2 regions of the Paenibacillus sp. JJ1683 genome follow, and region 2 is predicted to be linked to the other one. Evidence: a T-box and tRNA genes for the amino acid it is inferred to sense, from the RefSeq annotation. Region 2 holds a T-box; the other holds one or more tRNA genes.
What was found. The T-box of region 2 lies ahead of ileS (isoleucine--tRNA ligase). A T-box ahead of a tRNA ligase gene usually reads a tRNA of that ligase, here a tRNA-Ile.
Positions count from the first base shown of each region.

Region 1: it encodes a tRNA-Ile, which carries the amino acid that the T-box ahead of ileS (isoleucine--tRNA ligase) is inferred to sense. The anticodon was not compared.

Region 1 is NZ_CM129820.1:176,454-187,229, reverse strand. It holds gene ACUC6J_RS00800 (ABC transporter ATP-binding protein) at 323-1,447, opposite strand; gene ACUC6J_RS00795 (PucR family transcriptional regulator) at 1,551-2,693, opposite strand; tRNA gene ACUC6J_RS00790 (tRNA-Lys) at 2,852-2,924, opposite strand; tRNA gene ACUC6J_RS00785 (tRNA-Tyr) at 2,932-3,017, opposite strand; tRNA gene ACUC6J_RS00780 (tRNA-Phe) at 3,027-3,099, opposite strand; tRNA gene ACUC6J_RS00775 (tRNA-Asp) at 3,178-3,254, opposite strand; tRNA gene ACUC6J_RS00770 (tRNA-Thr) at 3,274-3,349, opposite strand; tRNA gene ACUC6J_RS00765 (tRNA-Val) at 3,354-3,429, opposite strand; tRNA gene ACUC6J_RS00760 (tRNA-Met) at 3,440-3,516, opposite strand; tRNA gene ACUC6J_RS00755 (tRNA-Ser) at 3,545-3,636, opposite strand; rRNA gene ACUC6J_RS00750 (23S ribosomal RNA) at 3,766-6,692, opposite strand; tRNA gene ACUC6J_RS00745 (tRNA-Ala) at 6,833-6,908, opposite strand; tRNA gene ACUC6J_RS00740 (tRNA-Ile) at 6,930-7,006, opposite strand; rRNA gene rrf (5S ribosomal RNA) at 7,046-7,162, opposite strand; rRNA gene ACUC6J_RS00730 (16S ribosomal RNA) at 7,281-8,834, opposite strand; gene ACUC6J_RS00725 (pro-sigmaK processing inhibitor BofA family protein) at 9,255-9,530, opposite strand; gene ACUC6J_RS00720 (DUF2508 family protein) at 9,527-9,838, opposite strand; gene recR (recombination mediator RecR) at 10,051-10,650, opposite strand; gene ACUC6J_RS00710 (YbaB/EbfC family nucleoid-associated protein) at 10,677-10,776, opposite strand, start outside.
Region 2 is NZ_CM129820.1:3,744,136-3,754,911, forward strand. It holds gene ileS (isoleucine--tRNA ligase) at 1-1,215, opposite strand, end outside; T-box leader at 1,294-1,572, opposite strand; gene ACUC6J_RS15970 (DivIVA domain-containing protein) at 1,743-2,252, opposite strand; gene ACUC6J_RS15975 (YlmH family RNA-binding protein) at 2,425-3,207, opposite strand; gene ACUC6J_RS15980 (YggT family protein) at 3,216-3,473, opposite strand; gene ACUC6J_RS15985 (cell division protein SepF) at 3,481-3,933, opposite strand; gene ACUC6J_RS15990 (YggS family pyridoxal phosphate-dependent enzyme) at 3,924-4,625, opposite strand; gene pgeF (peptidoglycan editing factor PgeF) at 4,634-5,518, opposite strand; gene ACUC6J_RS16000 (YlmC/YmxH family sporulation protein) at 5,601-5,945, opposite strand; gene sigG (RNA polymerase sporulation sigma factor SigG) at 6,058-6,840, opposite strand; gene sigE (RNA polymerase sporulation sigma factor SigE) at 6,937-7,677, opposite strand; gene spoIIGA (sigma-E processing peptidase SpoIIGA) at 7,783-8,769, opposite strand; gene ftsZ (cell division protein FtsZ) at 8,961-10,085, opposite strand; gene ftsA (cell division protein FtsA) at 10,153-10,776, opposite strand, start outside.

The sequences.
Region 1 (10,776 bases), 2.2 Mb from region 2:
CAAAAACCGGATTCTATACGCCATTTGATTTATGTAGCATTATTCTATTAACCATACAACCCCACGCAGTCTATCCTGAATGAGTCCACACTTCACTTGATTTAACAATGGGATTCCAGGCTATCCCTATCCCGACAGTTGGAGGCCCCAATCTGGAACTCCTGCCAACGAACCTTGTCTAAATCTAGACCTGCACCATTGTACACCCATCGTATCGGAATTTTCCATTGAATGCAATGCCGAAGCTAGTAGCGGATATGATATACAAAAGAGTCGCAGTTCTCCGCTTGGGAAAACTGCGACTCTCTTCCAGAGGCTGATCTTATTCGCCAACCAAAATGCTCAATTCCGATTCCTTATCAAAAATATGAACTTTGTTCATATCAACAGCCAACTTCGCTTTGACACCATCACGAGTATTGGAACGTCCGTCTACACGGGCAATAATCGTATCGTTTCCAGCACCGCTCAGGTACAACAGCATTTCATGACCGAGATTTTCCGTTACATCCACAGTGGATGTAAAGATCGTGTTCGGAGAAGCCTCCAAGAATACAGGCTCTTCATGAATATCCTCAGGACGAATGCCCAAGATCACTTCTTTGCCAATGTAGCCTTTCGCTTTCAAAATCTGTCCCTTACCTTCAGGTACAAACAGATCCAGACCTGGTGCTGTGAAATGCAATGCACCTTCTTTTTCAACTAGCTTACCCGAGATAAAGTTCATTGTAGGAGAGCCGATAAAACCAGCAACGAACAGATTCACTGGACGGTTGTACAGTTCATCCGGGGATGCAGCTTGTTGAATGATACCATCCTTCATAACTACAATCCGATCACCCATCGTCATGGCTTCAACCTGGTCATGTGTTACATAGATAACGGTCGTTTCCAGACGCTTAGCCAACTTCGTGATTTCCGCACGCATTTGACCACGCAACTTGGCATCCAAGTTGGACAGTGGCTCATCCATCAAGAAGACTTGTGGGTCACGCACAATCGCACGTCCCAAGGCAACACGCTGACGCTGACCGCCTGATAACGCTTTCGGCTTGCGATCCAGCAGATGCTCAATATCAAGGATTTTAGCTGCTTCACGTACGCGTTTATCAATTTCTTCCTTTTTAACCTTGCGGAGCTTCAGACCAAAAGCCATGTTTTGGTATACATTCATATGCGGATACAAGGCATAGGATTGGAATACCATCGCGATATCGCGGTCTTTTGGAGCCACATCGTTCACAACACGATCACCAATGTACAATTTACCGTCCGAAATTTCCTCCAGACCAGCAATCATACGAAGTGTAGTAGACTTCCCACAACCAGAAGGACCAACCAATACGAGAAATTCTTTATCTTGAATGTCCAAATTGACATCAACAACCGTAGCTTTTTCTGCACCCGGATATTTCTTAAAAATATGCTCTAAACGTACGCCAGCCATAGCTTTTGCCTCCCCAAGGTCAAGTTTTGAAATCGAATACATTTTCTACTTGTATCTTACCCTAGTACCTAAACCCTGGCTATTCGCAAACTGCACAAAAATGCTATTTCCTTTTTGTCACTTTGTACAATAGCAGATATAGTTTGACCAAAACTGCATCATTAAACGTCCGCACGTCCAATCCGGTCTCCTGTTTAATCTTGTCCAAACGGTAAATCAATGTATTACGGTGAACATACAGACGCTTGGCTGTCTCACTCACATTACAATCCAGTTGAAAAAAGATATCCAATGTAGCCATCGTTTCTGAGTCTTCCAGTATGACAGATGACTTCATTACCTGCTCCAAAAATAGTACACGCTGCTCCTTGGGAATGCGATTTAACAGTCTCTCCAAATGAAGCTCCCATGAAAGGTGGATGTGCTCTGTTACATGAAAAAGCTTGCCAAGATGGATCGTCTCCCATAATAAATTCAGCTCGTGGGGGAAACTTTGCAAAGGGACCGAAGGCTTGGAAATCGCCAAATGGAATACACCGACCCATTCATTCGCGATAAGCTCATATAACCCCAAGCTAAAAGCCGTAAGTACCTCCTCCAGCGGTTCCGCAAAATCTGCCTCTCTAGTCTCAGGATCTTTATCCCGTTCATCGTCGGCTCCTAATAACAGCTCCTTTTTTGCGAGAATCAGCCAAGATTGTTCGTCTAATGGAGTAAGCAGCACTTCCCCTCCAAAATAGCTCGCTAACAATCGATGAAGCTGCGTATAGGTGATAGCCCCATCCTGTGTTCCCTCGCCATTCAGTAAAAAAGGCACCATACACGCTGATAACGAATCACGAAGCTCCAATTCAGTGGGAACTTCTTCCTCACTGTTTAGGTCGGCAGCCTGCTGTATGAGCCATTGTCCAAAACGATTCATCCGCTCTTCCTCGCTATAGGCTGGGTTGATCGACAAGCGTGAACCATTCTGCCAGACTTGTTCCATGTTCCCCAGTAACGCTTCTATCAACTTCCGTTCTCGATCCGTCAAATATCTGTCCTCTACCGCAAAAGCAGCCAGTTCACCTACCGATGCACGAAACGGAAAATATAATTTATTCTCACTAACAAACGATCTATCCGGTATAACTGAATCGGCTGTTTCACCTTCAGCCATCATTTCTGGGCACCAAGGCACTATGGTAAAAGGCGCTTGAATTATATTCTGAAGCTGTTGCTGAATCCATTCTGTATCCAAAGTCACGCGATCACCACTTCACTTTTTTTAGAATATAGATTAAACACTAAGCGAACATAATGAACTCATTATAACCCGTCGATACCTTAAAATAAAAAGCTATATAAAAACATAACTTATAACAATACAAAAAAAGCCATCAACTTATAGTTGATGACTTCTGATGAGCCATGAAGGACTCGAACCTTCGACACCCTGATTAAAAGTCAGGTGCTCTACCAACTGAGCTAATGGCTCGTAAAACTGGTGGAGGATGATGGATTCGAACCACCGAACCCGTAAGGGAGCAGATTTACAGTCTGATGCGTTTGGCCACTTCGCTAATCCTCCATATAAAGGTGGCTCGGGACGGAATCGAACCGCCGACACGAGGATTTTCAGTCCTCTGCTCTACCGACTGAGCTACCGAGCCATATCCATTGGCAAAAAAATAAAGTGCGGAGGGATACCCCTTCCCACTTTAGTACGGCGAAAATACTAAGCTGAAAAATGGCGGAACTGACGGGATTCGAACCCGCGATCTCCTGCGTGACAGGCAGGCATGTTAGGCCTCTACACCACAGTTCCCTATATTTTTCAAAAAAAATGGTGCCGGCGAGAGGACTTGAACCCCCAACCTACTGATTACAAGTCAGTTGCTCTACCAGTTGAGCTACACCGGCACAATGGTGGAGGCTGAGGGGATCGAACCCCCGACCCTCTGCTTGTAAGGCAGATGCTCTCCCAGCTGAGCTAAGCCTCCTGGGTATGTATGGTAGCGGCGGAGGGGATCGAACCCCCGACCTCACGGGTATGAACCGTACGCTCTAGCCAGCTGAGCTACACCGCCATAACATAATTTACTAGCTTGTCCTAAATGGCGGAGAGAGAGGGATTCGAACCCTCGCACCACTTACGCAGTCTAACCCCTTAGCAGAGGGTCCCCTTATAGCCACTTGGGTATCTCTCCATATAAACGGACTCGCTTAGTGAAATTCTACAAGATATTCAGATTATCAATAAAATGATATTGAATATCAAGCGTAATTCCAAGGTTACACCTTGAAAACTGGATCCGAAACTTCATTGCGTCTTATCTTAGGATAAGCCCTCGACCGATTAGTATTGGTCAGCTCCATGCATTACTGCACTTCCACCCCCAACCTATCTACCTCGTCGTCTTCAAGGGGTCTTACTAATTGGGAAATCTCATCTTGAGGGGGGCTTCACGCTTAGATGCTTTCAGCGCTTATCCCTTCCGTACATAGCTACCCAGCGGTGCTCCTGGCGGAACAACTGGTACACCAGCGGTACGTCCATCCCGGTCCTCTCGTACTAAGGACAGCTCCTCTCAAATTTCCTACGCCCACGACAGATAGGGACCGAACTGTCTCACGACGTTCTGAACCCAGCTCGCGTACCGCTTTAATGGGCGAACAGCCCAACCCTTGGGACCTACTTCAGCCCCAGGATGCGATGAGCCGACATCGAGGTGCCAAACCTCCCCGTCGATGTGGACTCTTGGGGGAGATAAGCCTGTTATCCCCAGGGTAGCTTTTATCCGTTGAGCGATGGCCCTTCCATGCGGTACCACCGGATCACTAAGCCCGACTTTCGTCCCTGCTCGACTTGTAGGTCTCGCAGTCAAGCTCCCTTCTGCCTTTGCACTCTTCGAATGATTTCCAACCATTCTGAGGGAACCTTGGGGCGCCTCCGTTACTCTTTAGGAGGCGACCGCCCCAGTCAAACTGCCCACCTGACACTGTCCTCGCACCGGATCACGGTACCAAGTTAGAACCTAGATACGATCAGGGTGGTATCCCAAGGATGCCTCCCCTCAAGCTGGCGCTCAAGGTTCAACGGCTCCCACCTATCCTGTACAGATCGTACCCAAATTCAATATCAAGCTGCAGTAAAGCTCCATGGGGTCTTTCCGTCTTGTCGCGGGTAACCTGCATCTTCACAGGTATTAAAATTTCACCGGATCTCTCGTTGAGACAGCGCCCAAGTCGTTACGCCATTCGTGCGGGTCAGAATTTACCTGACAAGGAATTTCGCTACCTTAGGACCGTTATAGTTACGGCCGCCGTTTACTGGGGCTTCGGTTCATAGCTTCGCCCGAAGGCTTACCACTCCCCTTAACCTTCCAGCACCGGGCAGGCGTCAGCCCGTATACTTCGCCTTGCGGCTTCGCACAGACCTGTGTTTTTGCTAAACAGTCGCTTGGGCCTTTTCACTGCGGCCCCCTCGGGCTATTCACCCTACCGAGGCACCCCTTCTCCCGAAGTTACGGGGTCATTTTGCCGAGTTCCTTAACGAGAGTTCTTCCGCGCGCCTTAGAATTCTCTTCTCGCCTACCTGTGTCGGTTTGCGGTACGGGCACCTTCTCCTGGCTAGAGGCTTTTCTTGGCAGTCTGAGATCATGACCTTCGCTACTATAATTTTCGCTCCCCATCACAGCCCAGCCTTCACGATGTGCGGATTTGCCTACACACCAGCCTCACTGCTTAGACGGACATCCATCAGTCCGCGTTACTACCCTACTGCGTCACCCCATCGCTCATAGCGGATTACGGTGGTACAGGAATTTCCACCTGTTGTCCTTCGACTACGCCTATCGGCCTCGCCTTAGGTCCCGACTTACCCTGAGCGGACGAACCTTCCTCAGGAACCCTTAGGCTTTCGGCGGATCTGATTCTCACAGATCTTTTCGTTACTCATACCGGCATTCTCACTTGAATGCAGTCCAGCGCTCCTTCCGGTACACCTTCAACCCGCATTCAACGCTCCCCTACCCCTGATGCAAAGCATCAAGCCATAGCTTCGGTGGTGTGTTTAGCCCCGTTACATTTTCGGCGCAGAGTCACTCGACCAGTGAGCTATTACGCACTCTTTCAATGGTGGCTGCTTCTAAGCCAACATCCTGGTTGTCTGTGCAACTCCACATCCTTTCCCACTTAACACACACTTGGGGACCTTAGCTGATGGTCTGGGCTGTTTCCCTTTCGACAATGGATCTTAGCACTCACTGTCTGACTCCCGGAACTAAATCTATGGCATTCGGAGTTTGACTGAGCTTGGTAACCCTTGCGGGCCCCGCACCCAATCAGTGCTCTACCTCCACGATTCTTCTTTCCGAGGCTAGCCCTAAAGCTATTTCGGGGAGAACCAGCTATCTCCGGGTTCGATTGGAATTTCTCCGCTACCCCCACCTCATCCCCGCATTTTTCAACATGCGTGGGTTCGGGCCTCCAGTGCGTGTTACCGCACCTTCACCCTGGACAGGGGTAGATCACCCGGTTTCGGGTCTACGTCCACGTACTCATTCGCCCTATTCAGACTCGCTTTCGCTGCGGCTTCAGCTCTTCACCTTAACCTTGCACGGGAACGTAACTCGCCGGTTCATTCTACAAAAGGCACGCCATCACCCATAGATCGGGCTCTGACTTCTTGTAAGCACACGGTTTCAGGATCTATTTCACTCCCCTTCCGGGGTGCTTTTCACCTTTCCCTCACGGTACTGCTTCACTATCGGTCGCCAGGGAGTATTTAGCCTTGGCAGATGGTCCTGCCGGATTCATACGGGGTTTCACGTGCCCCGCACTACTCGGGATCCGTCTCGGAGGGAACGGGTTTTGAACTACAGGGCTTTTACCTTCTCTGGCGGGCCTTTCCAGACCTCTTCATCTAACCGGTTCCTTTGTAACTCCATGTGAGACGTCCCACAACCCCAAGGAGCAAGCTCCTTGGTTTGGGCTAATCCGCGTTCGCTCGCCGCTACTGACGGAATCACTATTGTTTTCTCTTCCTCAGGGTACTTAGATGTTTCAGTTCCCCTGGTCTGCCTCTCACTCACCTATGAATTCAGTGAGTAGTGACTGTCGATGAAGACAGCCGGGTTTCCCCATTCGGACATCCCCGGATCAAAGCTTGCTTACAGCTCCCCGAGGCCTTATCGTTGTTCGCCACGTCCTTCGTCGGCTCCTGGCGCCTAGGCATCCTCCGTGTGCTCTTTGTAGCTTAACCTAGACTTTTCTTTCATAAAAAGAAAATGTCGATATCTGCTACCTCTATTTCACTTGTTTACACAAGATCAGCTTAAAGGAATATTCTAAAACGCAATTTCGTTTCGGTATCCAGTTTTCAAGGTGCAATGATAAATCTTTTGGTGGAGCCAAGCGGGATCGAACCGCTGACCTCCTGCTTGCAAGGCAGGCGCTCTCCCAGCTGAGCTATGGCCCCAAAAGGAAATATAAAGTTATATGGTGGGCCCTAGTGGACTCGAACCACCGACCTCACCCTTATCAGGGGTGCGCTCTAACCAACTGAGCTAAGGGCCCATAATAAACCACCAAAAAAAATTATTCTTTAGTGGTTGCGCTTGGCGGCGTCCTACTCTCCCAGGACCCTGCGGTCCAAGTACCATCGGCGCTGGAGGGCTTAACGGTCGTGTTCGGGATGGGTACGTGTGGAACCCCTCCGCTATCGCCACCAAACGCTTGAGAGTTTGAACTCTCAAAACTGAGCAACGAGTGAGTAACAGGCCTAAACCTGAGTTTTGAAGCTTACGCTTCATATTTGAATGTTTCCATTGCAGGAAACGATTCTCCATAGAAAGGAGGTGATCCAGCCGCACCTTCCGATACGGCTACCTTGTTACGACTTCACCCCAATCATCTACCCCACCTTCGGCGGCTGGCTCCTTGCGGTTACCCCACCGACTTCGGGTGTTGTAAACTCTCGTGGTGTGACGGGCGGTGTGTACAAGACCCGGGAACGTATTCACCGCGGCATGCTGATCCGCGATTACTAGCAATTCCGACTTCATGTAGGCGAGTTGCAGCCTACAATCCGAACTGAGACCGGCTTTTCTAGGATTGGCTCCACCTCGCGGTTTCGCTCCCCGTTGTACCGGCCATTGTAGTACGTGTGTAGCCCAGGTCATAAGGGGCATGATGATTTGACGTCATCCCCACCTTCCTCCGGTTTGTCACCGGCAGTCTGCTTAGAGTGCCCAGCTTGACCTGCTGGCAACTAAGCATAAGGGTTGCGCTCGTTGCGGGACTTAACCCAACATCTCACGACACGAGCTGACGACAACCATGCACCACCTGTCTCCTCTGTCCCGAAGGAAAGATCTATCTCTAGACCGGTCAGAGGGATGTCAAGACCTGGTAAGGTTCTTCGCGTTGCTTCGAATTAAACCACATACTCCACTGCTTGTGCGGGTCCCCGTCAATTCCTTTGAGTTTCAGTCTTGCGACCGTACTCCCCAGGCGGAATGCTTAATGTGTTAACTTCGGCACCAAGGGTATCGAAACCCCTAACACCTAGCATTCATCGTTTACGGCGTGGACTACCAGGGTATCTAATCCTGTTTGCTCCCCACGCTTTCGCGCCTCAGCGTCAGTTACAGCCCAGAGAGTCGCCTTCGCCACTGGTGTTCCTCCACATCTCTACGCATTTCACCGCTACACGTGGAATTCCACTCTCCTCTTCTGCACTCAAGCTCCCCAGTTTCCAGTGCGACCCGAAGTTGAGCCTCGGGATTAAACACCAGACTTAAAGAGCCGCCTGCGCGCGCTTTACGCCCAATAATTCCGGACAACGCTTGCCCCCTACGTATTACCGCGGCTGCTGGCACGTAGTTAGCCGGGGCTTTCTTCTCAGGTACCGTCACCTCAAGAGCAGTTACTCTCTCAAGCGTTCTTCCCTGGCAACAGAGCTTTACGATCCGAAAACCTTCATCACTCACGCGGCGTTGCTCCGTCAGGCTTTCGCCCATTGCGGAAGATTCCCTACTGCTGCCTCCCGTAGGAGTCTGGGCCGTGTCTCAGTCCCAGTGTGGCCGATCACCCTCTCAGGTCGGCTACGCATCGTCGCCTTGGTAGGCCTTTACCCCACCAACTAGCTAATGCGCCGCAGGCCCATCCACAAGTGACAGATTGCTCCGCCTTTCCTCCTTCTCCCATGCAGGAAAAGGATGTATCGGGTATTAGCTACCGTTTCCGGTAGTTATCCCTGTCTTGTGGGCAGGTTGCCTACGTGTTACTCACCCGTCCGCCGCTAGGTTAGTTAGAAGCAAGCTTCTAACTAACCCCGCTCGACTTGCATGTATTAGGCACGCCGCCAGCGTTCGTCCTGAGCCAGGATCAAACTCTCCATTAAAGACCAGCCGAAGCTGGTTATAGAAAGAGCGATTAGCTCATTTTGAAACTGACGAGATAAAATATCTCTTTGTTTGATTTTGCGAACAAAATCAGTTTACTCACTCGTTGTTCAGTTTTCAAAGATCAAACCTTCATAATATTTCACTTTGTTTCACCACCGCATCTCAGCGGCGACTTAATTAATATAACATACGATCGGGATTTAAGTCAACACTTTTTTAAAATTATTTTCAATTTCATTTAAGCATTGCTCACACAAAAAAATTCCCGGGCTTTAAAGGCCGAGAATTAATGTATCACATTTCAGAATTCGTCGTCAACTATAATTTATAAAATAAAACAATACCGCATTAGACTAACCAAACCCCATCTTTTTTTGCACACTCCCCTTCCCTAACAACTGCTACAATAATGTTTTTCAGACAGCCTGTCCGAACAATATTATTTTCAATCCCAGTAAAAGCGCAATTCCTGGCAAGCCTAATATCGTTACTGCTCCCATCGTCACTGGGTTAATCGGAATGTACACCTGTGTAATCCACCCTGAATAATTGATAACATACAGTGCAATAGCTGCCAGAGCCATATGCGCTCCGAATACTACAAACCAACCGATCCTCAGACGTTTTTTGAGGATTAGGTACATCAGTAATCCGGCACAGGCAATCAAGACAAGCCAGACTACCCCTCTCATTCCGCTCTCCGTTTGTGAACCCGGTCAGCATCATTGGCATACCCCGGTTCATCTGCTGGCAGATGAAAACGATGTAGCCCTTGCTGCTTTGCGCTTTTTAAATGTATTTGATATTTACGCTCCGCAGCTTCCAGAACAAAAATGGCGTAGTCGATTTCATCCTTACCCGTAGCTTCATGAAATAAACGATGTGCTCTTAACCATTCCGCATGCGAAGCTCGAATCTGAGCAAACAATTCCTGGCGATACTCCGCTTCTGTCTTCCCATTCTCCTGACGACGGAAATTTTGCTTCATCCGTTCCCACATTCATTCATCCTCCTCACAAGCTGAATTATGTGTACAGTCTGCAAGACCACCTTATTCATACTTATTGAACAAAGGACAAACTTAGAACCAGAAACGACTATAAAGCCATCTATTCATGCAAATAAAAAAGGAGCCGTAACGGCTCCCTAAGCAAATCAAGGATGTCCCAAGGACATTTCAGTCTCAGAACTTATAACGTATAACTACACCTACTAATTGAGCTCTCTGCGGCCTTCTAGTGCTTTGGACAGGGTGACCTCGTCAGCATACTCCAAATCCCCGCCCACAGGCAAACCGTGAGCAATACGAGTAACCTTGATTTCAAAAGGACGCACTAGCCGTGAAATGTACATAGCCGTGGCCTCTCCTTCAATGTTCGGATTCGTAGCCAGAATCAACTCCTTGACGCGTTCATCACTGAGCCTGGTCAGCAACTCCTTGAGTTTGATATCCTCAGGACCAATCCCCTCCATCGGAGAGATTGCCCCGTGAAGCACATGGTACAAACCATCAAACTCCTTGGTACGCTCCATAGCCACCAGATCCTTGGCATCCTGAACAACACAAATGACGGAAGCATCCCTCGTTTTATCCTGACAGATCCGACAAGGGTCCGTGTCCGTAATATTGCCGCAGACTGAACAAAAGCGAAGATTGCGTTTTACATTGACCAGCGCTTTGGCGAAATCAATCACATCATCTTCTTTCATTTTCAGTACGTGAAAAGCCAACCGGGCAGCTGTTTTTGGGCCTACTCCCGGCAGGCGCGTAAAAGCATCAATCAGCTTTGCAATCGGCTCGGGATAATGCAATAGCGTGTTTCTCCTTTATGAGTAGACTAGAACAAGCCCGGAATTTTCATACCACCTGTAAATTTACCCATATCATCATTAGCCAGTTCATCCGCTTTGGACAAAGCATCATTGACTGCAGTGAGT
Region 2 (10,776 bases):
TGTTTTGATAAACCAGCTGTCCATAGCATAGTACAGTAATGGAGTATCGCAGCGCCAGCAAAACGGATAGCTATGCTCGTATTTTTCCTTGCTGTACAGCAAACCTTTTTCGGATAGCATTTTCACAATATCTACATCGCAATCTTTCACAAAACGGCCTGCAAAATCAGTGATTTCAGCTACATAGTTACCTTGAAGATCCACTACGTTGATAAACCCAACACCATTTTCACGACATACGCGATAGTCATCCTCACCATGTGCCGGAGCCATATGAACGATACCTGTACCGCTGGAGTCTGTTACGAACTTCGCACCCAGAATTTGGTTGCCCTTTTCCACCTGAAAATAAGTAAATGGCGGGGTATAGGTTTGGCCTACCAGTTCAGAACCCGATAGTGTGCCAATCACTTCATGATCACCTTTAATTACGGTCTCAACCAGATTTTTAGCAACGATGTATACACCATCTTCTTGCTTCACACGTGCGTATTCCAGCTCAGGGTTGACAGCGAGCGCCACGTGGCTCGGCAAGGTCCAAGGTGTTGTCGTCCAGGCCAGTACATATTCACCACTGCTATGCAGCTTGAATTTGGCCGTGGCACTCAGATCCTTTACATCTTTGTAGCCCTGTGCTACTTCATGGGAACTTAGCGTCGTCTGACAATCCGGGCAATACGGACTCACACGATGACCACGATACAGCAGGTCTTTCTCATGAATCGTCGCCAAAATGTTCCATACGCTCTCGATATAGTTATTGTCCAAGGTAATGTACGGGTGATCAAGGTCTGTCCAGTATCCGATCGCTTCGGTTAAATCGCGCCATTGCTGCTCGTATTCAAACACGCTCGCTTTACATTTTTTAATAAATTTCTCAACACCATATTCTTCAATTTCAGGTTTGTGGGAGATCCCCAGTTGCTTTTGCACACCCAGTTCCACCGGCAGGCCATGCGTATCCCAACCCGCCTTCCGTACGACACGATATCCCTTCATAGTCTGATAGCGGCCGACGAAATCCTTAATTACGCGACCCAGCACATGACCGATGTGTGGTTTGCCGTTAGCTGTTGGTGGGCCCTCATAAAACACAAAATTGGGCTTTCCTTCACGATTGGTAATGGATTTACGGAATGTGTCCTCCTGTTTCCATTTGCTCAGGATGCGTAGGTCACGTGACCGTGCTTTTTCTTTAACATCCACTCTGTTCATAACGTTATACTTCCTCTCTGCTCATCATTAATTGTTCTAGCGCACTTAAAAAAGCAACAAAAAAAGCCCCATCCCTGTAAAAGGGACGAGACTGTGCTCGCGTTACCACCCTGATTCCGTAAATAGACCAATCTAAAAAGACGATCTTGTCACGACTCTCTGAGCCCTACTCTACTTCAGCAGGGCGCCATTATAACGCATGGCAAACGGTGATCGCTTACACACGCCCCAAGTTTAAGCGCTTCAGCTCACTTCTCCGGGAGGATCTTCAGTCATGTTCTGAACGTTGGCTTGCACCGGTAGGCCAACTCTCTGAGGGACAAATCATGACGTACTCGTTCCCATCAACGAATTAAACATGTTAAATTCATCGAAATCTTAAATCAGCAACATCGTTGCCTTGAATCACAACCATCAACCGATAGACGGATAATCGTTGAATTCAGTATAGTATTTACAGTTATAGCCTGTTTAAAGATAAAAGTCAACCCTAACAAGACCTAATAAAAGCTTGTCAGAAATCAAAATTAGTAAATTTCTTTCATTTCACGCTCGCGCTCCAGCACTTCGCGTTCCCGGTTTTCAAGTGCTTCCCAGCCATCTTGGCTTAACAAGTCGAGCTGCGCTTCCACCAATGTACGAAACCGTGCTCGGTAAATTGAAGCCTGTTTCTTCAGCTCTTCAACCTCCAACGCGATTTTACGGGATTTGGACAATGCTTCGTTCACAATACGATCCGCATTTTTTTCCGCTTCCTTCACGATCAGTTGAGATTCTTTCTTGGCGTTGTTGCGAACTTCATCAGCTGCTTCCTGCGCGACAATAATTGTCTTGCTCAGTGTATCCTCAATTGTCGCGAAATGATCGAGCTTCTCCTGTACGTTCAACAACTGGGTGCTCAATTCTTTATTTTCACGGATAACGCCCTCGTAGTCCTTGATCACCTGATCCAAAAATTCATTAACTTGATCCTCATCATAACCGCGAAGCCGGCGGGCAAATTCCTTATTATGTATATCCAATGGCGTTAATGGCATGCCGTCCACCTCCTATAAGATTGACAAAAAATTCATTTTCCGCGTCACGACGCTCAATATCATCTATCGGTCATCATACCCCGTTTTGTGAATACTGTACAGAGCAAAATCGTTCCAGTTCAACGCTATAGGTTAATTCTTTCGACAGAAATCTCATGAATCCTGCCTTCAGCTATACAAACTTACCAATTTTGACACGGAATCTACCCTTTTTTGTCATCCCGTCTGTTTCAAGCACTTTAAAACGCCCAAATCCCTGCATGGAAATAACGTCCCCAACTTTAAGTGAAGTCGATGGATTCTCCTCCACCTTCCAGTTTACCCGACATCGTCCCGCTCGAATCGGTGTTAATATTTTACTGCGGCTCAATTTGTAGACGTCACTAGCAATCCCGTCCAGGCGCAAAGAAGCCACCGTCAGATCCATCGCCTCTAATGCGACTTCCTTCGTTCGGAGACTTGCTACTGGCAACAGTTCTGTCCATACATGAACACGATGTACCTGCTGCAAATGCATGGTCATAAAATCTCCAATCTCTGACGCCACCAATACATGACACCCATCATCCAGCACATGAATGTCCCCGATTTTGCCACGCTTGATCCCAAGCCCCAAAATGGCACCTAGATAATCGCCGTGCTCAAGGGTATTGATTTTATGATCATCAGAAGTGATGGAAAGGACCTGAATTCCCATTTCCTCATCGTCCAAATACGAATAATCGGGCGCAATCAGCGCCCGCTTTCGTTCCGAAGCCATGTATCCGCCATCTACCCTAATCGTGACCTTGTCTTCCTTCGAAGCAAGTGTCTCCAATATGTACTGTTGCCGCGGATCCAAAAAATCAGTCAGCTTCTGCTCATGATAAGCTCCCGCATGACTGATCCATTCGGAAGCACGATCCACATAATCCCGTTCATCCGGGTGAAAATGCTCATAAATCTCAGTCCGCATAAATCCTCCTAGACGAAATTGCCGATTAAAGAAATCAAACCGTACGATGCAAAACGCAGAGCAATCAGCGCTACGATAGGTGAAATATCAATCATCCCGAAGATTGGCGGTATAAACCTGCGGAAAGGAGACAAATATGGCTCCACAAACCTGGCAAGTAAATCACCGATCACACTCTCTCTGGCATTAGGAAGCCATGACAGCAGGACATATGCAATGATCATGTACGAATAAATCTGAAATAGCCAGTAAATTACCTCGATCAAGAAAAGCTCACCTCATTCTGTTAAGTTCTTGTTCAGTGTCAGCCAGTATCTCCGTAATGGAGCCTTGAATTTCAACCGTATCCGGTGTGCACAGAAAAATATTGTTACCGACCTTCGAAATGCCGCCACTCAGTGCATACACAGTGCCACTCAAAAAATCAATGATGCGTAGCGCCTGATCCTTGCGAATTCGTTGCAAGTTAACCACGACGGTCCGGTGGGAACGGATATGGTCGGCGATTTCCTGTGCTTCATCGTAAGAACGCGGCTCATACAGAACAACTTTCACATTTTTTTGTGAATGGATGCTGACAACATTCGTGCCCTTCTGGTTCTTACGTTTATCAAAGCTTGGGGTTTCAATTTCTTGATCTTCCGGCGTATTCATAACCTCTCGCTCTATAACTTCCTCTTCTTCCTGAAGGCCCAGAAAGTTCATGAACTTATTCATTACGCCCACTGAAAATCCTCCTCTCGTCCGACCAGTACGGAACCAAGCCGCAACCAAGTCGCTCCTTCTTCAACCGCCACTTCAAAATCATTGGACATCCCCATAGACAAGTGAACGATAGGTTCTCTAGTCAAAGCTTGTCCATTTAACCGATCACGCAGTTCACGTAATCCCCGAAACACAGGTCGAGTATGTTCTGGGTTTTCCTCATGAGGAGCCATGGTCATCAGGCCGATTACATCCACATGTTCCAACTCGCGAATTTGTTCCAGGAAAGGGGCAACTGCCTCGGAGGATAAGCCGTATTTTGAAATTTCCCCAGAAATATTGACTTGCACAAAAGCTTTGACTCGCAGTCCCAAAGCGGCTGCCTTCTTGTCCAATTCCTGAGCAAGCGATAAGCGATCAAGCGAATGTATAAATCTAAATTTTCCAATTACATCTTTAACCTTATTCGTTTGGAGATGACCAATAAAATGCCACGTTCCCCGATCACCCAACTTGCTCCATTTATCCGCAGCATCCTGCCAGCGATTTTCGCCCACATGCTCCAAGTCGTTATCCAATACGGATGCCATTGCCGCCGCCGAAACATATTTCGTGACAGCGATCACATTTACTTCATCACGCGAACGTCCGCTACGGGCACATGCCGCTTCGATACGGGCGTTAACTTCTTTAATTCGTTCCTCCAAAGACACGGGAGGACTCACCTCTCTTCCAGACCAATCCAACTCGCCATTCTTCCTGTAACGCCGCCTTCCTTGCGATATGAAAAAAATAAATCGCTGCGGCTACTCGTGCACAAGGTAGTACATTCGATATGGCTCGGCAATATTCCTGCTTTCATCATAATGTGTCGATTGCATTGTTTCAAGTCGAGTAGTGTTTTTCCACCAGTTAAGGGGAAATAAACAGAACCTTCCCATTTATCATTACCCGGGCAATCATGCTCTAAAACCCGGATTTGATTCATCACATGCTCATCTACCTCATAGGATTCAGGACCAATAGAAGGACCAATAGCTGCTAGTATATCGGACGGCTGAGATCCATATTCAGTTTGCATGGTCTGTACCATTTTCAACACAATCTCCGCAACTGTTCCCTTCCAGCCTGCATGCGCCAATCCAATCACACGATGCACGGGATCACAAAAATATAAGGGTACACAGTCCGCATAAAAGGACGTCAGCAAAATGCCTGGTATATTCGTCACAAGTCCATCTGTGTCCTGAAAAGCTGAGGCACGATCCATAAAGCCTCGCCCACGATCGGTAGCCTGGACAGCAGCAACATGATTACCGTGGACCTGCTCGCCGCACGTCCACGCTTCAGCAGCAAAACCAAGCTGCTCAGCAATCAGTCGGCGATTGCGAATGACTTTCACGGGGTCATCGCCTACATGAAACGCACAGTTCAAACTGTCGTATGGCGCTTCGCTGACACCGCCATGACGCCCTGTAAACCCCACTGTTAATCCCTGAACCTGCCGCTCCCAAGATTGGATATATAACAACTCTGGCACGGGACGTCCGCCATCTTGCATGGGCGTAGTCCCTCTAGCCTCGGTATTCACTATAAACGGTTCCATTTCGTTCTCACCTCTACTGCCCAGTGTACCAAAAAGCCGCCGCTGTGTCTTCACAACATACTAAATTACGTGTACCTGCTGTTCAAAAGCCCCGTCGGTCATTCCGTTCCTGACGTTCGATATAAGACTTTTCCTCCCTCTCATCCGGCGGCTCATGCAATCCCTCCAGTCGAACAAGCACAACATCCGAACCAATTTTCACAATGTTGCGCCACGGAATAACCAATTCGCTTCCCCCTCCAAACCAACCCATGAATCGGCTGCTGCCCGGAACCACAATAGCTTCAATTTTCCCTTGTCGTACGTCAATCTCCAGATCACTGATTTGTCCTAGACGTCGTCCATCTACAATGTTAATGACATCCTTGGTTTGAAACTCGGAAATTTTCATGGCTCTTACTGACGTTTCCGGTGCATTCACACGCATCACATCCTTTATTTCACTATATGAGTGGGAGAGCCCAAAAAATGTCCTGCAAACGCAAAAACGATCCGCACGGGATCGTTTTTATCACTGAATCATTCAAGCATTCATTTCATTAGGACTTTACATGTTTTTGCATTTGCTGTATAGCCGACTTCTCTAATCTCGAAACCTGGGCTTGAGAGATACCGATTTCGTCGGCAACCTCCATTTGCGTCTTTCCTTCATAAAAACGCATAGACAATATCATCTTTTCACGCTGGCCCAGGCGATGCATCGCTTCCCGGAGAGCGATTTCCTCAATCCATGAGACGTCTTTATTTCTGTCATCACTGATCTGATCCATCACATAGATTGGGTCGCCCCCGTCGTGATATATCGGCTCGAACAGCGAAACTGGATCCTGAATCGCATCCAATGCGAACACAACATCTTCTTTAGGCACGTTCAGCACCTCTGATATTTCAAAAATCGTTGGTTCCCGCGAGTTCAGATTTGTCAGACTGTCCCGCACCTGAAGCGCCTTATATGCAATATCCCGCAACGAACGGGACACACGGATCGGATTGTTATCCCGCAAATAACGGCGGATCTCTCCGATGATCATCGGCACCGCATAAGTGGAGAACTTTACGTTTTGCGAAAGGTCAAAATTATCAATCGCCTTCATCAGGCCGATGCATCCTACCTGGAACAAATCGTCCACAAACTCCCCCCGATTGTTAAAACGCTGAATCACACTCAGGACGAGCCGGAGATTGCCGTTGACCAATTTTTCTCTGGCTGATCGTTCATTATTTTGCTGAAGTGATGTGAACAGCTCGCGCATCTCTGCATTGGTTAATACCGGCAGTTTGGCGGTATCCACACCGCAAATTTCCACTTTGTTTCGGGTCATCGTGTCTTACCTCCCAAGGAGCAACATTAATGTACATTATCTCCTGAGGGCATTTTTTTATTCGCCGTTTCCATCGCTTCCGGATATCCCCAAGCATTATACCATTTTATTGAATTCTTTTCGTAAGCGCTTTATAATTCGTTTTTCCAGACGCGAAATATACGATTGCGATATACCCAGCAGGTCAGCAACATCCTTCTGTGTCTTCTCTTCTCCGTCTTGTAAGCCGAAGCGCAGTTCCATAATCAAACGCTCTCGATCCGTCAACTTATCCAGTGCCTTATGCAATAATTTACGATCTACTTGCTCCTCAATATTACGGTAAATGGTATCATTTTCCGTGCCCATCACATCGGAAAGCAACAACTCATTACCATCCCAATCGATATTCAGAGGCTCATCAAAAGAAACTTCTGTTCTCGTTTTGCTATTACGACGCAAATACATTAAAATCTCATTTTCAATGCATCGAGATGCATAGGTGGCAAGTTTGATTTTCTTCTCTGGATCAAAAGTGTTCACCGCTTTAATCAGCCCAATAGCACCGATGGATACGAGATCCTCAATGTTGATTCCCGTATTTTCAAATTTACGGGCGATATACACGACTAACCGCAAGTTTCTCTCAATTAGCATCGACCTTACTGCCGCATCTCCAGAAGAAAGCTTTCCAAGCAAATACTCTTCCTCGTCTCTTGTTAATGGAGGGGGGAGCGCCTCGCTACCGCCAATATAATAAATTTCTTCACTTTTCAGCCCGAATAAAAATAAAATACGATAATATTGCAGTTGCCATGCTAGCCTAAATTTCATCTTTAAATTCATTTGTTTCCTCATATCATTCTCCCCCTTTTGGAAATAGTACAAGTCTTACTGGCTCCGTCCAATTTCAGCATCGAATGTTTCTCCTCGTCTTTAAACCTTGTCCTGTACTCTTCTCCATTATCCTGATTCTGTAAAATGATCACTAGCATATGCTTCTCGTTTCAAGCTTGAATCGGCACCCCCCTCTTCGTGTGCCGTCACATCTGGATGGATGATGGCACGGTATTTGCCCTCTGCCGACAACTTTCCCCCGTCCAAGCCAATCAGCACTCGATGATGTACAAAATGAATCCCATTCATCACCACCTCTACTCGATCTGGTTTGAGTGCGAGCATAAAGGAATGACTTTTGTTAATTCCACGATAGGGAACGAGACGAACACGATCCTGCCAGTTGAACGGTTCCTCCCCCAGATCCATCACTAGTTGATCAGCATTACCCTCAGAACATTTTTGGAGCCAGGAAGCGGGTAAATACGATTCCCACAAAGCCGCCTCCATCACCATTACTGGGGTTCGGGTCAAAGGATCATGCAGTTGGTTACCTGTATCCAACAAGCCTGTACACTCAATATGATCCTGCCCAATCCACACCTGTACTTGCCCCAAAAAGCCACTCATCCTTTCTGTGCGCTGCTTCGAGGACTGCACAATACGAAAGAAAAGCATCACTCCGCCAAATGCGCATAAAATAAACCAGAATGCGATTTTCAATTCAAAAGACATTCCACCTGATGCGGTATACCAGATGCCATTAAACAATTCCCCCGTATTTTGGAGAAAATAATGCATCCCCAAAATGCCACCTGCTGCTACAAAATTGATCATGTAAAAGGCACCCATTGTACGAAGATACTTTTGCATGCTTCCAAAACCAAATGCCACCAGCAGCATGATGACCGATAAGGCCAGCTTGATTAGAAACGTAAATAAAAATGACAGTTCCGGCACAAACATCATGACTACATACATTGCGCCAATTCCAGCTGAAGTCATCAATCGCCACCACACTGGACGAATCTTTCTCATCCAGGCGGTGGCCATTAGCAACACAGCATCAATGAACAAATTGGCCAAGAAAATTAAATCGATATAAACAACCAAGGATTCACCCGCCCAGCATTTTGCAGGATAGGCTTAAGTATAGTAGTCATATGGTTCAAAGTCTGTCTAACGGTGGGGACGGTGTCCGACTAATTTTGTCGGAAAGAGGAGAAGCACTGGCCGTGCGGGATGCGGAGAAAACAGAAAGAAGCCCGCATCTCCAAGGAAGATGCGGGCTGTCTAGATATAAACTAGTTATCGTTATTATTATTGCGTGAACGGTTACGTAAGAATGTCGGAATATCCAATTGGTCACTGCTTTGAGTGTTACCGAATGGACGCAAGTTAGGAGAGGACTTTTCCGTTGCTTCGGAAGCCGCTGGGTTAGCTGCTGGTCTACGTCCCGGTGCTGGTTGGCTCGGCTTACCTTCAAAACCAGTGGCGATCACGGTAACCTTAATCTCTTCTTTCAAGTCTTCATCAATGATAGCACCGAAAATCATGTTCACTTCCGGATCGGAAGCTGATGTTACAATTTCAGCCGCCTCATTGACTTCGTATAGAGACAAATTGGTGCCGCCAGTGATGTTCATAATGACACCACGCGCACCTTCTATGGATGTCTCTAGCAACGGACTCATGATAGCCTTGCGCGCTGCTTCAGCCGCACGATTTTCACCCGTCGCTTCGCCAATCCCCATCAACGCGGAACCACGCTCCGTCATGATCGTTTTTACGTCAGCGAAGTCAAGATTGATCAGACCCGGTACAGCGATCAAATCCGAAATACCTTGTACGGCCTGACGCAGAACATTATCTGCTTCACGGAATGCTTCCAGCATTGGGGTTTTCTTATCCACAATCTCAAGCAAGCGATCATTCGGGATTACAATCAAGGTATCTACTTTTTCTTTCAATCCCTCAATGCCAAGTTCAGCTTGATTAGAGCGTTTACGCCCTTCAAATGTGAATGGTCGGGTTACCACGCCTACAGTCAGCGCACCGCACTCCTTAGCAATTTCAGCAATGACAGGGGCCGCTCCGGTTCCTGTACCGCCACCCATTCCCGCAGTTACGAATACCATATCCGCGCCTTTGAGCGTATTCATAATGAGCTCACGCGACTCTTCAGCCGCTTTTTTACCCACGTCAGGGTTAGCCCCGGCACCCAAACCACGAGTCAGCTTATCGCCAATTTGAAGCTTATGCTCAGACTTCGCCAAGTGAAGCGCCTGGGCATCTGTATTGACAGTAATAAACTCTACACCCTGAACTCCATTTTCGATCATTCGGTTAACTGCATTGCTGCCGCCGCCTCCGACGCCGATCACTTTAATTTGAGCCAAGCTCTCCATTTCAAAATCAAATTCCAACATACTATTCCATCTCCCCCTCAATGTGCATGGATGGCCCGTCCATGATTGGCATAATTAGCAATGAACGTTATATAAATTCACTGAACATATTTTTTAAGCGTTCAATCAACCCCTGCTTCTGCTCGCCTTCCGTAACGGGACTGCTGCTCTTGGTTCGGTTAGTCGGCTTCTTGGTACTACCGCCACTGTTGCTAACACTAGTCGATCTCCCGCGATAGTAACGAATAGCATTATGCAAGATACCAACTCCGCTCGTGTATCCCGGATCCCTTACACCGATAAAATCAGGTACAGCGATCCTTACGGAAGCGGCCAGTTCGCTTTGTGCCACCTGAAGTACACCAGGCATGGAGACGGTGCCTCCGGTAAGTATATAACCCCCCGGAAGCTCTGTGTAACCCAAGCGCTTAACTTCCGCCTGAATGAGTTGAAAAATTTCCTGTACTCTCGGCTCAATAATAGCAGCCAAATCCTGTTGGTTGAACTCCTTATCTACATTACTGCCGATACGGGTCACTTTAAAGACGACATCGGCTGCTGCATCATCATACCAAGCGCAGCCGTATTTGAGTTTAACTTTTTCGGCTTGATCGGTAAGGGTTCTCAGTCCGTAGGCAATATCATTGGTTACAAATTCTCCGCCGATTGGGAGTGTTGATGTAGCAACAATCGTTCCTTCCTGGAAAATGGC